3 linked regions of the Panacibacter ginsenosidivorans genome follow. The protein of the gene in region 3 interacts with the protein of the main gene of each other region in a pairwise test. Links are inferred from orthologs where the notes say so. Each region holds a gene or a part of one and is shown on either strand. Other genes may lie near its edges.

Evidence for each region. Proteins that work in one complex are often made in the same cells at the same time.
Region 1: the proteins of rlmB (region 3) and FRZ67_RS01625 interact in binary tests that used the Escherichia coli proteins (3 or more experiments, as listed by UniProt). The link is inferred for Panacibacter ginsenosidivorans from one-to-one orthologs.
Region 2: the proteins of rlmB (region 3) and tsaE interact in binary tests that used the Escherichia coli proteins (3 or more experiments, as listed by UniProt). The link is inferred for Panacibacter ginsenosidivorans from one-to-one orthologs.

Annotation. Positions count from the first base shown.
Region 1 is NZ_CP042435.1:408,129-412,518, forward strand. What follows is about bases 1,457-4,390. They hold FRZ67_RS01625 (NAD(P)H-hydrate dehydratase), read right to left. Parts: upstream 3,710-4,390; coding sequence 2,204-3,709; downstream 1,457-2,203. Other genes in these bases: FRZ67_RS01620 (class I SAM-dependent methyltransferase), read right to left, coding at 1,457-1,934; FRZ67_RS01630 (3-oxoacyl-ACP synthase III family protein), read right to left, coding at 3,912-4,390. Outside these bases: FRZ67_RS01615 (T9SS type B sorting domain-containing protein), read right to left, coding at 1-793; more of FRZ67_RS01620, read right to left, coding at 1,176-1,456. UniProt on the Escherichia coli protein: Bifunctional enzyme that catalyzes the epimerization of the S- and R-forms of NAD(P)HX and the dehydration of the S-form of NAD(P)HX at the expense of ADP, which is converted to AMP.
Region 2 is NZ_CP042435.1:1,517,133-1,521,372, forward strand. Bases 1,457-4,240 are described here. They hold tsaE (tRNA (adenosine(37)-N6)-threonylcarbamoyltransferase complex ATPase subunit type 1 TsaE), read right to left. Parts: upstream 3,164-4,240; coding sequence 2,750-3,163; downstream 1,457-2,749. Other genes in these bases: FRZ67_RS06285 (alanine dehydrogenase), read right to left, coding at 1,457-2,616; FRZ67_RS06295 (hypothetical protein), read right to left, coding at 3,221-3,505; FRZ67_RS06300 (T9SS type A sorting domain-containing protein), read right to left, coding at 4,111-4,240. In the rest of the region: FRZ67_RS06280 (cupredoxin domain-containing protein), read right to left, coding at 132-1,007; more of FRZ67_RS06285, read right to left, coding at 1,402-1,456. UniProt on the Escherichia coli protein: Required for the formation of a threonylcarbamoyl group on adenosine at position 37 (t(6)A37) in tRNAs that read codons beginning with adenine.
Region 3 is NZ_CP042435.1:4,764,171-4,769,994, reverse strand. Bases 1,644-4,555 are described here. They hold rlmB (23S rRNA (guanosine(2251)-2'-O)-methyltransferase RlmB), read right to left. Parts: upstream 3,517-4,555; coding sequence 2,770-3,516; downstream 1,644-2,769. Other genes in these bases: FRZ67_RS20255 (T9SS type A sorting domain-containing protein), read right to left, coding at 3,586-4,555; FRZ67_RS20265 (hypothetical protein), read left to right, coding at 1,825-2,586. Outside these bases: FRZ67_RS20275 (GSCFA domain-containing protein), read right to left, coding at 1-689; FRZ67_RS20270 (hydroxymethylglutaryl-CoA lyase), read right to left, coding at 689-1,552; more of FRZ67_RS20255, read right to left, coding at 4,556-4,794; FRZ67_RS20250 (pyridoxal phosphate-dependent aminotransferase), read left to right, coding at 5,104-5,824. UniProt on the Escherichia coli protein: Specifically methylates the ribose of guanosine 2251 in 23S rRNA.

The DNA of each region.
Region 1 (4,390 bases), 4.4 Mb from region 3 along the record:
CGCCATTGGCAATATCTTTTGATATATAAGGACTGGATAATCCCCCGGTTAGTGGATGAAGCTTTACTGCTTTTATAAATTGCCCATTCCCTTTGTTAAGCTCCGTAATAATACCATCTGCGTCTGCGCCTGATTGTTGTATATCCGCAGTAACCATTAAACTGGTACCATTATCTGTTACACCTATTCCATTTGCTTTAAAGCCACAATCAAAACTTTTGCTCCATACAATGTTAGCGGCCTGGTTAAGTTTTATAACAGCCATATGAGCATTTAGTCCAGAGCTGTTAGTAGCCCCTGCAAGGGCATACCCACCGCCACTTGTTTCAATAATATCCATTCCAAGGTCGCCATTGATCGCATTTGAACCAAACCTCCTAAGCCATAACAAGGTACCGTCCTCATTTATCTTCATACACATAATATCACCCTTGGCATTAGAGAAGGAACCCGTAGATCCGGCAATCAGTAAACCGTTATCTGTTGTTCTGCTTGCTTTACGCACAACTTCTGTACCGGCCCCACCATATGTTCTGCTCCATAAGATTGCTCCTCCTGCGCTCATTTTGGTTACCAATATATTCTTTCCGGTAGCATCTTCAACGGTAGTACCTATTACAAAGAAATTACTGTTACCGGCATCAACAATATCATATGCTTCAGCGTCGCCATTAGTACCTAATGCATATTTGAACTCCTTGTAACATTGGGCGTTAGAAACAAGCAGTGGAGATAAAAAAAGAACGGTAATAAAAAACCGTACTAAAACAATGGAGGATTTACTAGGACTCAAGGGTATGGAATTTAGGATTTACGGATGCTTTTCAAAAGCGAATGCAATATCGACAAATTATATAACAAATGGTGCTTTAACGTATTAAAATTCATTTAAGGACTTCATAAGCCCCCCAAAAAAAATATTTTGTTCCTGATGATAACTACCTGATTATATTGAATTAAGAATGCACAATAAATTTTTATTTTCAACTAGGTTATTTTAAATATGTACCCGGTTGTTCTACATAGATTATGCTTTCGTTGCGTCGCACACTTTTACTTTTGTAAGAGAACGCAGCAATACGATATATAAGGAGGGATAACGATCATTGTTCCAAACGTACAAGTGAGTAACACAACAGAAGATGCCACGAAGCGCTACTGTTTACAACCAAAAATTACTTCCTGCACAAATAAATAATTTCATTTTCTTTCAAACCAAATTTGAACCTGGTATTATGATCATAATGCGAAGGCCAGTTAACCACCTCAACTTTAAAACCTGCCTGCTGCAAACGATCTACATAATCTCTTCCGTAAATTCTTACATGATCTGGCTGACCAAAAAGTTCGAGTTGCTTTTTGGGGTCATTAATGGTTAAATCTTCAAATGTTGTTGCTCTCTCCTGGTGAACCGGCACATTGATGATAGCCCATCCATCCTGTTTCAACACGCGATGCATTTCACGCATGGCCTTACCATCGTTTGGTATATGTTCCAGCACATGACTACAGATGATCATATCAAAACTCTTGTCTTCAAATTTAAGATCGGTAAGATCCATAGCAATGGTCTTTACCGTATAATCATACGCATCAGGTTCGAGATCAATTGCCGTGTATTCAATGTGAGGCCTTGATAAAAAATACTGGCTGAATATTTTTTCCGGCGCAGCATGTAACAACTTTGTATGATTTTTAAATAACTCAGGGTTCTCTTTAAAGTAGAGCCATAAATTTCTATGTCTTTCAAGTGATCCGCATTTTGGACAAGCGGCATTAGCACGTTTCTGAATACCTGCAGGCAAAAATGTTATAAACTTAGAACCGCAACAAGGACACTCCACAGTATTACCTTTCATCGTAAAACGCAAGATCATTTTTTGCAATGATTTTGGATGGATTGTGCGTTTTAGTTTGCGAAGATTTTTATTCATCACTAAAATTGATGTATTACTGAATGCTCTAAAATAGGTAAATAAAGGAAATCAACCATTTGTTGTAATAGAATTCCGTCAATGAGATATGCTTAGGTATTTCACACAAACGTTTGAAAACAGTAATGCCGTTATAAATTCTTGCCAGGCCTCAGTCAAATATGTTTGATTTACTGAAGGCTGATACCCAAAAGCTGACAACTGCCTTAAATGTACAAGTGAGTGACACAACAGGCGATGCCCAATGATCTAAAGCCTGTAAACAAAAATTAAAAAGACAAAGATGTGTCGTCCGTTTCCTGGAGACTTAATATAGCATCGGATATATGATCAATAATATCTGTAGCAAGCATAGATACCTGTGCTATGTTTTTTATTGCAATATCAGCTGCAAGTCCATGTAGGTAAACACCTGTAAGTGCAGACTGCAGAGGGTCATAACCTTGTGCAAGTAAAGCCGAAAGCATGCCCGTTAGTACATCTCCGCTACCACCCTTTGCCATACCGGGGTTGCCTGTAGTATTAAACCATGCTTCGCCCTTTGAAGCTATCATTGTATGGTGTCCCTTCAGTACAATGGTGAAAGGGTATTGTATCGATAATGCCATCACTTTTTCAATACGTTCAAAATCATCTGCACACTTGCCAAATAACCTTTCGAATTCTTTAGGGTGAGGTGTAATGATTGAGCCTGCAGGAACATTATTCAACCAGCCTTCATTGGCAGCAATTATATTCAATGCATCTGCATCTATAACCATTGGTTTAGTAAACTGTGTAAGTGTTGCAGCAACTACTATCGCACTTTCATCATTTACACCAATACCCGGGCCAATACCTGCTGATTTATAAATTGAATGATCAATGTTTTCACTTCTGTCTATGCACATTGCTTCAGGCAATGCTGCATGCACAGCAGTGAAATAATTTTCATTTGTGTTTATTGTTACCAATCCTGCACCGCTTCTTAAACAAGCTTTGGCTGCAAGGATTGCAGCACCCATTTTTCCCTTGTTACCTGCAATCAACAAAGCATGGCCATAAGTTCCTTTATGTGCAAACGCGTTTCTTTGAATTAACTGTGTTGTTATTAATTGTTTTGTAACAAGTGTGTAAGTTTTTATAGTTTGTAAAAAAGAATTGATTAAACCTATATCTAAAACATGTACTTCTCCAAAACAGGGAGCATTTTCAGCTACAATAAAACAAAGTTTTAATGCCTGGAAAGTAAGTGTATATTTTGCTTTTATTACAATATTATCTTTTGAACTTTTATCTATAAACATGCCGCTTGGTACATCAATGGCTATAACAGTTACGCCGGCATTATTGATATGATCTACAAGTGCTGCACTTAATTCTTGTAATGGACGGTTAAGTCCACTCCCAAACAATGCGTCAATAACAAGATCTTTGTGCTTATCAATGACAGGAAAAAATTCTGCGGCTTGTATAAAATGAATAGCTGTAGTAAGCTGGTGTAGTTTGTGCAGGTTAGTTTGAAAATCATCGGTACCTTTTGCTCCAAACTCAAGTATATAAACTACAGGAGATAAACCTGCTTCAATGAGTTGCCTTGCAATTGCAAGACCGTCACCGCCGTTATTGCCTTTGCCACAGAAAATAAGTATTTGCTGATGTTTAAAATTATGTTCTATAATAAAATCAGTGCAACGCCTTGCTGCACGTTCCATCAGGTCAATTGAAGCGATAGGCTCATGTTCGATAGTATAAGCATCCCATTCATGTATCTGCTGTGGGGATAACAATTTCATAGTGACAATAAAATTACAGGAAGCAAATTAAAAGTCGGGATACTTTTTGTATAATACTGCGTAGTCAGGATACTTTACAGAGCTGGCTGGTAAAGTTGAATATTGATAAATTGTACAAGAGTGCGACGCAACGATGTTTATCAGCATTACAAAAGGTTGGCTCAAACATTTTGAGAGCAAAAATCTGAAATCCCTAATTAATTCACCATCTTATTAATGCACTGCCCCATGTATAGCCACTTCCAAATGCGGCAAGACAAACAAGATTACCCTCTTTTATTTTACCTTCCTGCCATGCTTCATACAATGCAATGGGTATGGAAGCCGCAGTGGTATTGCCATAGCGCTGAATGTTATTATACACCTGGTCGTCCCGTAACTGTAATTTATGCTGTACAAACTGGCTGATGCGCAGGTTAGCCTGGTGTGGTATAAGCATATTAATATCATTTGCTTTATAACCATTAGCCTGCAGTGCTTCCTGGATTACTTCCGGAAATTTTTCTACTGCTTTTTTGAATACAGACTGCCCATCCATGAATGGATAAAAATCATCCTGCCTGATACGATCCGGCGTAATAAACATATTACCATAAGGCTTAGCGGGCTGCTGTGGTTTTTTTTCTGCATTATAACAACCACCATGAAAGCCGGGGTTTATCATACTAAGTACTTCTGCTC
Region 2 (4,240 bases), 3.2 Mb from region 3 along the record:
ATAAAACTACAGGAATTTTTGATTTGTTTTAAAGATGATGATTACCGGCAATTAATTACAGGTGATTATTAAAACAAAAAAGCCATTGGTAGAAACCAGCGGCTTTTTGCATTTTATCTGACCCATTTTCTTTATTTCATTATCACTGTGTGTTTTTCCGTCCTCGTACCCAAAGTGCAAAGAATATAATATGATCCCGGTGAAAGATCACCCATGTGAAAATGTCCGTTATTGATGCCTTTTGAGGCAGACATGTTCTGCTCTTTGATGAGCCGTCCGTCAGGTCCAAATAGCTGAACCCGCATACTGCCTTCTATATCCGAATTGAACTGAATCATTAAATGACCCGGCCTGGTGATTGGATTTGGGCTCAGGCTCGTGACTATCTTATCTAACGCAATATTGCGTGTATGCATTTGTATATCTGTGTACTCTATATTTCCTTTTGTATCAACCATCTGAAGCTGATAGTAAGTATATTTTGCTGTGGCTGTATTATCTGCAATGCTGTACAGGTTTCCTGGTGATGGCATTATTCTCTGTATCTCTCTGAAATTATCACCATCTGTGCTTCTTTGCACGGAAAAATAAGCAACATCCTTTGATGTATTTGTTTTCCAGCTTAGCAAAGCTTTTAAATCATCACCGCTAACAACGAAATCATTTAGTCCTGCATCCAATGCTGAAGTAATATTGAGGGTTCCTTTCATTACGGTAAAATGAAATGTACATTGGTAAGTATATTTACCCGCTACCTTTAAACGGTACCGGAAATTTCTGTGCGCAGAATCTACAGGTCTGTTCCATGCTGTGGCACCTGCAGGTATCGTAACAGATGTGGTTGTATGAATACCATTTTTCCAAAGCCAGCGTATGGTATCTCCTACTTTGGCATTTACAGTAGCTGGTTTAAACTGAAAATCTGAAACCTTTACCGTGATAATGGTTGCGTTGATAACAGAAAAACTGCATATTATAAATGCAGTAAAAAGGGTAAATTTTTTCATGATGTAAGTTTTTTTTAGATTTTATTAATGAGGCACAGAAAAAACAGGCTTGGATAAAAAACAGCATTGGCAACAACACTTACCGTAAAGAAATATTATTCTTATGTAGCGCTTAATTCTTTATTACAAATGCATTGCTTATTCGCTGAAATTAAAACAGTGGTTTTGCAGGGGACTTGGTTAGTTATGGTACTTTATAACTGGCTAATTATAAAGATTAGGAAATTTATAATTAATTATATCTCATAAAAAAATTATCCTGCTGAACAGGTAAAATCCAATGCTGAACAAGATTGTATGTGAAAAGGCTGAAGAGTATTATGAACGTACAAGTGTGCGACGCAACGAATGCATCAAAATATTTTCGTAAGCCTGGCTAAAAAAATGAAATGATTTATCTTCTGCTGGCAATAAGCAGGTTGAGGTCTGTAAATTTAAGATCAAAACGCTGGCTGATATAAAAATTGGTAAGGTGGCCTTTATACATATACACACCATGACGTAAATTAAAATTGTGCCAGACCATTTCGTCAAGACCTCCTTCGTCACTGGCATCTAGCAAAAGCGGCATTAAAACATTGCTGATAGCATGACTGGCAGTCCTTGCAAAACCACTGGGAATATTAGGGACGCAATAATGAATAACACCATGCTTTTCAAATGTAGGATGTTGATGTGTGGTTATCTCACTTGTTTCAAAACATCCGCCACGATCTATACTTACATCAATAATAATACTACCGGGGCGCATAGCCATTACCATTTCTTCTGTTACAACGATCGGGCTGCGGCCATTTTCATTGCTTAATGCACCTACTGCAACTTCGCAGGTCTTAAGTTGCTTTGCAAGAATGCGGGGCTCCATTACGCTGGTCCATACACGTACACCAAGATTATTCTGTAACCGTTTTAAACGGTAAACATTATTGTCAAATACTTTCACTGAGGCACCCATTGCTAATGCAGTTCTTGTTGCAAACTCGCCCACCACGCCGGCGCCGATAATAATAACTTTTGTTGGTGGTATGCCACTGATACCACCAAGTAATACGCCTTTGCCACTATTAGGGCTGCCAAGATACTGCCCTGCAATAAGCATCACAGCGCTTCCGGCAATTTCACTCATACTTCTAACGATAGGATAGGTGCCACTGTCGTCTTTTAAATTTTCAAAGCCAAGTGCAGTAATACGTTTTGCCATCATTTGCTCAATGATGTTTTTTTGTAGTATAGAAAGATGTATTGGCGAAATAATGGTTTGGTTCATTTGCAGGTGCGGAAGATCCTGCTCTATTACCGGTGCACTTTTAATTAATATGGGTGCTTTATAAACTTCTGCTTTATCATAAGCAATACGTGCACCCGCTTCACTGAAATCTTTATCACTGTATTTGCTGCCTTCACCTGCAGTTGTTTCAACAATCACTTCATGACCATTGTCAACCAAAACGCCCACGGCATCGGGTATAAGCGCTACACGGTTTTCCTGGAAAGCCGTTTCTTTGGGAATACCAATATGCAGACTTGCACGTTTTGATTTTATATCCAGTGTTTCTTCTAATGTTTCGTAACTGAAAGAGGTACTTACAATAGGTTTTGATGTAGCCATTGAAATGGTTTGTGTTTGCAGTGAAAGTAAAATTAAAGAATTTAACGATAGGAAATTTATAATACAGGCTGCGGTTTTTCAGGGGAGCACCTGTTGCGTCGCAAGCACTTTATCTTTCTAATCATTGGGCGGCCTAAGTTTCAGTGTACAGTCTTCTTGTATTATTATTAATCGTTTCAATGTGTATATGCAAGGTATCATCCGGCAGCAGACCAGCCGCTTTATCCGGCCATTCTATCAGGCTAAGATTGCCACTTAATAAACTGTCTTCAATACCCGCATTTATAGCCTCTTCTTCATCTTTTAGCCTGTACCAATCCATGTGATAAATAATTCCTGCAACAGGGCTTTTATATTCATTGATAATAGCAAATGTAGGGCTGCTTATTACGTCTTTTACTTCCAGCACATCACACAATGCATGCACAAAAGTTGTTTTACCTGCGCCCATTGCGCCATGAAATGCCCATATTTTTTTGGATTGATGTTGCTGCCAGCATTTTCCTGCTGCCACTTTTATTTCATTGAGGGTAAACACAATTTCCATCCTGCAAAGATGCTGCATAAACAGCAGAGAAGCAACCGCACAAAAGCAATAAAATTTTTATAACAGCGCTTTTACAATGATTTCCCATTCCTGTTGCAAAGTAACCTCAGGCCTTAGCCTGCCTGCTTTTCTGTACCAGTAATCTGCGTTCCCTATATCACCTTCTTTACGGTGCAGGTAAGCATGAACCCAACAGGCAGTGCTGTCTTCCAGGTTATCAACCATTCTATGGGCTTTGTGCCAGTTAGCGTTTCCATCATACCACATAGACTGCAGGTAAACAGAGATGCCTCGGGGCAGTTTGTTATCTTTTATACTTTGCTGAAAGATTTCGAATTGCATAGAAAGCTTTCTTCAAAAATAAGAAAACCACAGCCGAATCGGCCTTGAAGAGAAAAAGGCTTATGTATGCTTATAAAAATATTCAGTAAAAAAAGTGTGCCGTGAAAAATCACATCCATTTGTGTGAAAAATCACATCATCTTATGTGAAAAATCACCTTTTTTAAAAGTTGGAGCCGCTGTAGTATTGCACTGTCCTTTTTTCAATACCCAATCCCGAATTGTTATTATCTGGAAACACCGTTGCTGATCAGTGAAAAACACCATTTTTTAAACCACTGAAATTCCGATTTGCTTCACTCTGTTTTAAGTAAGCTATTACTTTATACTTTACGAACTTCAGATGATTATTCCAGCTTATTTTTCATGCTTAATCAGAAAGAACTGCGCCTGGTACACAGTCGATGAACCTGCTGAGGAGCACTATAAAATCACACAGGGAAGCAGCATAACTGCTGTTGCTCATTAGTTTATTGTTCAGTCTAAATAAATAATAAACACATTCAAAATCAATCATAAATAACGTCGTCAATAACACCTTGGTTAAAAAGAAAAAGAGCCATCTTTTTCTGATGGCCCTTGAAAGAAAGTATTTGTGTTTTATCCCTATCCTTTTGTCTTTATCACCTTTACAGTTTGTGTCTTTAAACCCTGCATTACTCTTACAATGTACATTCCGGAAGCAAAATTGTTTCCAAATTTATATGTGTCTGTAATACTGCCTTTTATCTGGTAT
Region 3 (5,824 bases):
TCTATTAACAACTCGTACGACGGGAAATAATAAAGTTTATCAAATTTATTTACAAGATGATGCACAGCTTCTATCAATCTTGCCTTGCTGCGGTTATTCTCCACAACTCCATCACGCAAATGACGAACAGGACTAATAGTGAAAATAATTTTCAGTGCCTTATTAAAATGAAAAAGCTGATGAATAGTGCCATCAAGGGCCGTAACAGTTTCTTCAATTGTACAAAGATGTTTGATGAACATCTGTGAAGGGGCTTTGTGACAGTTAGCCACATGCATTGATGTGTTCACAAGTTTATAACTGAACGAAGATCCTAATGTAATTATTAGCCAGTTGGCTTCCTTTATAAAATCATGTGCTGAAGTCTGTGATGCATTTATCAATCGCAGACATTCCGGTTTATCCGGGTTAGAAAATCTGCTGTGATGGTGCCAGCTATGCCAACTTTCATTAAGGTAAAAAAGATCATTTTCCGTATACTGTTTATTGTGTATGTACGAAACAAGACTGTTACAAACACTTAACGGATCAAACAAAATACCATTTGGATTTTGCAGCACATTAAATTTTACATCCATAAGATAATTACCGATATGCTCGGTAAAACAGGAGCCTGTGAGCAATAATTTATCTGTATAAGTTATTGGTGGTTGTAATTGTTTAATATTTATATCAGCTAATAACTTCATTATACAAATATTTTATTGGCAAGTTGTAAACAATACTGTAAGGCATCATTATTTAAACCGGCAAGTAAATGTTGCTGTTCAAAAAAAGAAATCATTAATTCTGTAGGCATATTACCTACAAGATCGTCCTGCGCCATAGGGCAACCACCAATGCCTTTTAAGGCTCCGTCAAATCTTTTGCAACCTGCATCAACTGCTGCCTGTAATTTATTGCAAATATTTAAGGGAGCAGAATGCAGGTGTACGCCAAATTCTATGTCTTTGTAAAGCGGGATCAAAACATTTAATGCTGCGCTTATTTGTTGTGGCGTGGCAACACCCACTGTATCTGCAAGAGAGATGATCTTTACATCAAGCTTTGCGATTTCAGCAGCCCAATGCGTTAAAATACTTTCGTTGTAAACATCACCGTATGGGTTTCCAAAGCCCATACTTAAATAAATAACCAGCTGCTTTTTATTTTTAATACAGAGGTTTTGTATCTCTTCTACCCTGCTGAAGCTTTCTTCAATAGTACTATTCGTATTGCGGAGTTGGAATGTTGGTGAAATAGAAAAAGGAAAGCCCAGATAATCAATTGCATCAAATAAAACAGCTTCTTCCGCACCACGCATATTAGCAACAATAGCGAGAAGCTTTGTTTTGCTGCTTCTCAATTGCAAACCGTTCAATACTTCTTTTGTGTCTGCCATTTGAGGAATAGCTTTTGGAGAAACAAAACTGCCAAAATCAATGGTATCAAAGCCAACATTGAGTAATGCATTTATATAAGCGACCTTTTGTTGCGTTGGAATAAAATGCAGCCAGCCTTGCATGGCATCCCGTGGACACTCAACCAGTTTTATATACTTTACATCCTGCATAGGGTTGTAAAAATAACATGCTTTGATGTGTTTAGATAAAATAGCACAGGAAAGTTTGAAATCCTTGAATTTAATAATGGTAAGATTTGCGTTTGCAACAATTACTAAGCTTATTCAATTTGCATTTTACCATATAAAAGGCTAAAAAAATTCTTTAATAATTGTTTTTCGCAAAACACATGGCTATACATGCAGTATTCAATTAGCTATCAGCTTTGCACGGTTCTACTTTTATACCATCAATCAATTCTGTCAGCTTAAAACTTACAATTATGAAGAAGATATTCAATTCCCGCACTATTATAGCATGCATCTTATTAATATTAGCCAGCTCAAAAGTAAACGCACAAAAAAATTACGCAAGTATAGAAACCGGTTATTTCTTCGGTGGACCCTCAAAACAAATTGCAAATGAGTTTAAAAAAAATGGTTTTGGAGATTTGAGTATTTTCAACCTGGAATTCTATGGTATTGTAATTGACAGCAAAACTTACTATCCAATGATTTCCAGCGGCAGCAATATAAAAGGTCGTATCAGGTATGGGCGGGAATTAACAAAAAATACAACACTTGAAATAAATGTAAGTCTTCTTCATAAAGGTGAAGTTAAAGGTTACGATAATGCGAATATTGAAGAAGACCATTACATAAACTTCAGCAGTCGGGTAACTGCCCTTTCTGCTACATATATACTTAATAATACAAAGAAAAACTCAGGTATTGGTATCGGCCCGGTAATGGCATTGTATAAACTTGATATAACCCAACGTTCATCATCTAATGATATATACAATTATACTTCAAATACCTCATCGATTAGCCATACACATATACAGCCAGGCCTTACAGTAACGGGTCTGTGGCGTTTCGTAAATAAGCCTGTATATTTTATGGATTTGAGATCCGATTTCATTATGTTTTCTCCCGTTAAGGCCAGCGCAGTTTCTGGTAAAGAGACCAACTTTGATTTTCCTTCTGTTAAAATAAATAATTTTTATAGCAGCATAACTGTTTCGGCAGGAATCAAATTTTAATAAACGAACTGGCAATACATTATAAGCCCGGCTTTTATTACCAATGAGACTTTCGTTGCGTCGCACTCTTGTACGTTTTGTTCATTGCTGAGCCAGGAAAAAAAGCACAAGTGAGTGACACAACAATGCTTAAAGTAATTCAAAATCTTAGTATAATACTTACAAAATAAGAAGCTAAAAAATCTATTTACCTCCACGCTGCTTCATTGTCTCATATAAAATAATCCCCGCCGCTACAGATACATTAAATGAATCAAACCCACCCTTCATAGGTATTGTGAAATGTTCGTCTGCAGCCTTGCTCATGTAAGGCTGTACGCCTTTCTCCTCGTTACCCATAATAATGCAGCAAGGGTCTGTAAGGTCTATCTCAAAGATTTTCTTTGCTGCTTTCATTTCACTCGTAAAAACTTTTATGCCATTAAGATGTAACGTATCAACAGCTTTTAGCAAACTGTTTACGCGACATATTTGTATACGCTCCAGTGCACCTGCGCTGCTCTTCATAGCGTCTTCATTCATTGCACCAACACCTTTGTCCGGAACAATGATTGCCTGCGCTCCACAGCAAACCGCGCTTCTTGCAATGGCGCCAATATTTCTTACATCAGTTATGCCATCCAGCATGATAAATAAAATAGTTTCACCTTTTTCATTTATCCAGTCTATCACCTGCTGCAGATCCTGGTAAACCACACTTGATTTATACGCTATAACACCCTGATGCTGCACATTGGTTAAACTATTCAGTTTTTCATTGGGAACATATTGTACCGGCACATTCAATTCTTTGGCAAGCTTTCTTATCTCCTGTATACTATCGCCCGATGCGTTTTTAAACATTATTATTTTATCAATGGTTTGTCCGTTTTTCAATGCCTCAGTTACAGGATTGCGACCGGCAATAATATTCTTCTTTGATTGAAACATAAGTATGCGAAAATATAAAGTCCCGCCGAATTGGCGGGACTTTATCTATCTTAACCTATAGAAAACAAATTAGTAAACAACGACCTTACCTGAATAAGTTACTTTGCCTGTACCATCGCTCACTTTTATAATATATACTCCACTACGTACAGAAGCCGGTAAAGTAATTTGTGTAATTGATTTTGCGCTTACATTGATAACTTTTGTAAGTACACTACCACCTGAAACAGTGCTAAGCTGAATGGTTTGTGTAGCTGTAGATACTTTATCAAAAGCAACCTGGAAACTTCTGGTGATAACAGGATTCGGATATACACTCACTGCACTATTGCCGGTAACATTCACAGCAGGATTAACCTTTGCATCTGAAACATCTTCATAAGCAAGATGCCCGCTGGCAAGGTCAGATGCGTTATATACATCATTGCCTTTTTTTGGAACCGCACTTGCCTGCAATGTAGAAAGATCAACACTATAATAGTTATCTGTTCTTGTAGCACTACTTACAACTACTTTGCCTTTATCATCAACAGCTGCACCATTGATTGTATAATCAGCAGGCATATTATCAATGGCCCCTATATAATCTGCAACCATAGTCTGCGGATTTATTTTAAATACGTTTTTTTTCATGCTGATAACATACAGATTACCCATTGCATCAGCGATCATATCGCCACCCCAGCTTGTACAAAGATTACGAATAGAAATATTTTCATTATCCTCGCCATCTTTTACAGAACCAAGATCAGAGATTGTTATTTTGCTGCCTGAAGTAAACCGTATAAGGTGGTTAGCATCATTGGTTAATGCATAACCATAGCCATCAGCGCCAAAACACATTCTTGTAATTACATCTGCTTCACTTTTTTCTTCAAATGATTTTAAAGCCGTATTACCAACATAATAAACTGCATTGGTTCCTTTGCTCAGATCAAAATATCTGAGCTCATTACTATGCATCGGTGTAAAGAATAAACGATTGGTTTTTGAATCATATGCTGTAGCTGCCACCAATGTTTCTGTTGGTGCTGTAGCTGCTCCGTTAACGCGTGTTCCACTCATAGCGTCCAGAATTGCAGGTTTATCTTTGGGAGAATAAATACTTCTCAGTTCTAAACCAGTTGATAGATCAATCTGCCTTACTGTTGACCAGGTGATGTCTCCTTTTGTAGATCCGGTAACGGCAAACGCGTTACTTTTCTGAGCTGTAGAATCGCCGGCGTAAGTAAGACAAAACGCACTAAGTAAGCTTGGGATTAGGTAAAACGTTCTCATAGTTTAATAGTTTTCAGGTGCAATGTAAAAGAATTAGCAGTGCTAATTTACACTATGTGGTAATAATTTCGAAATTTTTTCGTTTAAAGCCGCTTTTTGTAGACTTTTTAAGCTGTATCAGCAAAATATAATCTGGAACGAAAAATTGAATTCAGGCTCCCGATTTTGGATTCGATGGATTAATAGCAGAAAGATGGGGTGTGCGACTCAATGGGTGACTTCAAAAGCAGAAATGCCCGGCTAAAAAATCCTTCAATCACTACACTTACATTCGTTGGCAATTTTAAAGCTTTCCTGTAGGTTTGCTCTATGTCAAATTTATCCATCAGCCACCGCGGACAATTAATGCCTCCTTCGCCCATAAGAAAACTTGTTCCTTATGCAGAAGCGGCGAAAAAAAGAGGCATTAAAGTATATCATTTGAATATTGGCCAGCCTGATATTGAAACGCCTAAAGCGGTGCTGGATGCAGTGCGTCATTCTGAATTTAAAATACTTGAATACAGTCATAGCGCAGGAAATGAAAGCTACCGTCGCAAATTGGTAGATTATTATAAATCTGTTGGAATTACGGTTGATCATAATCAAATTATTATTACAACAGGAGGGTCAGAAGCTATCTTGTTTGGATTTATGGCATGCCTTGATCCCGGTGATGAAGTAATTATACCGGAACCTTTTTACGCCAACTATAACGGCTTTGCAGTAGCTGCAGGTGTAAATGTGGTGCCTATTACTTCATACATTGAAACAGGCTTTGCGCTTCCTCCAATTGCTGATGTGGAAAAAGCCATCACATCCAAAACAAAAGCAATTGTTATTTGCAATCCCAATAATCCTACTGGCTACTTGTATAGTGAACAGGAGCTGCAAACACTAAAAGAAATCATTCTTAAACATGATCTTTATCTTTTCTCTGACGAGGCATACAGAGAGTTTTGCTATGAAGGCAGGCATTTCAGTGCTATGCAGTTGGAAGGTGTAAATGATAATGTGGTAATGATGGACACCATTAGTAAACGCTACAGTT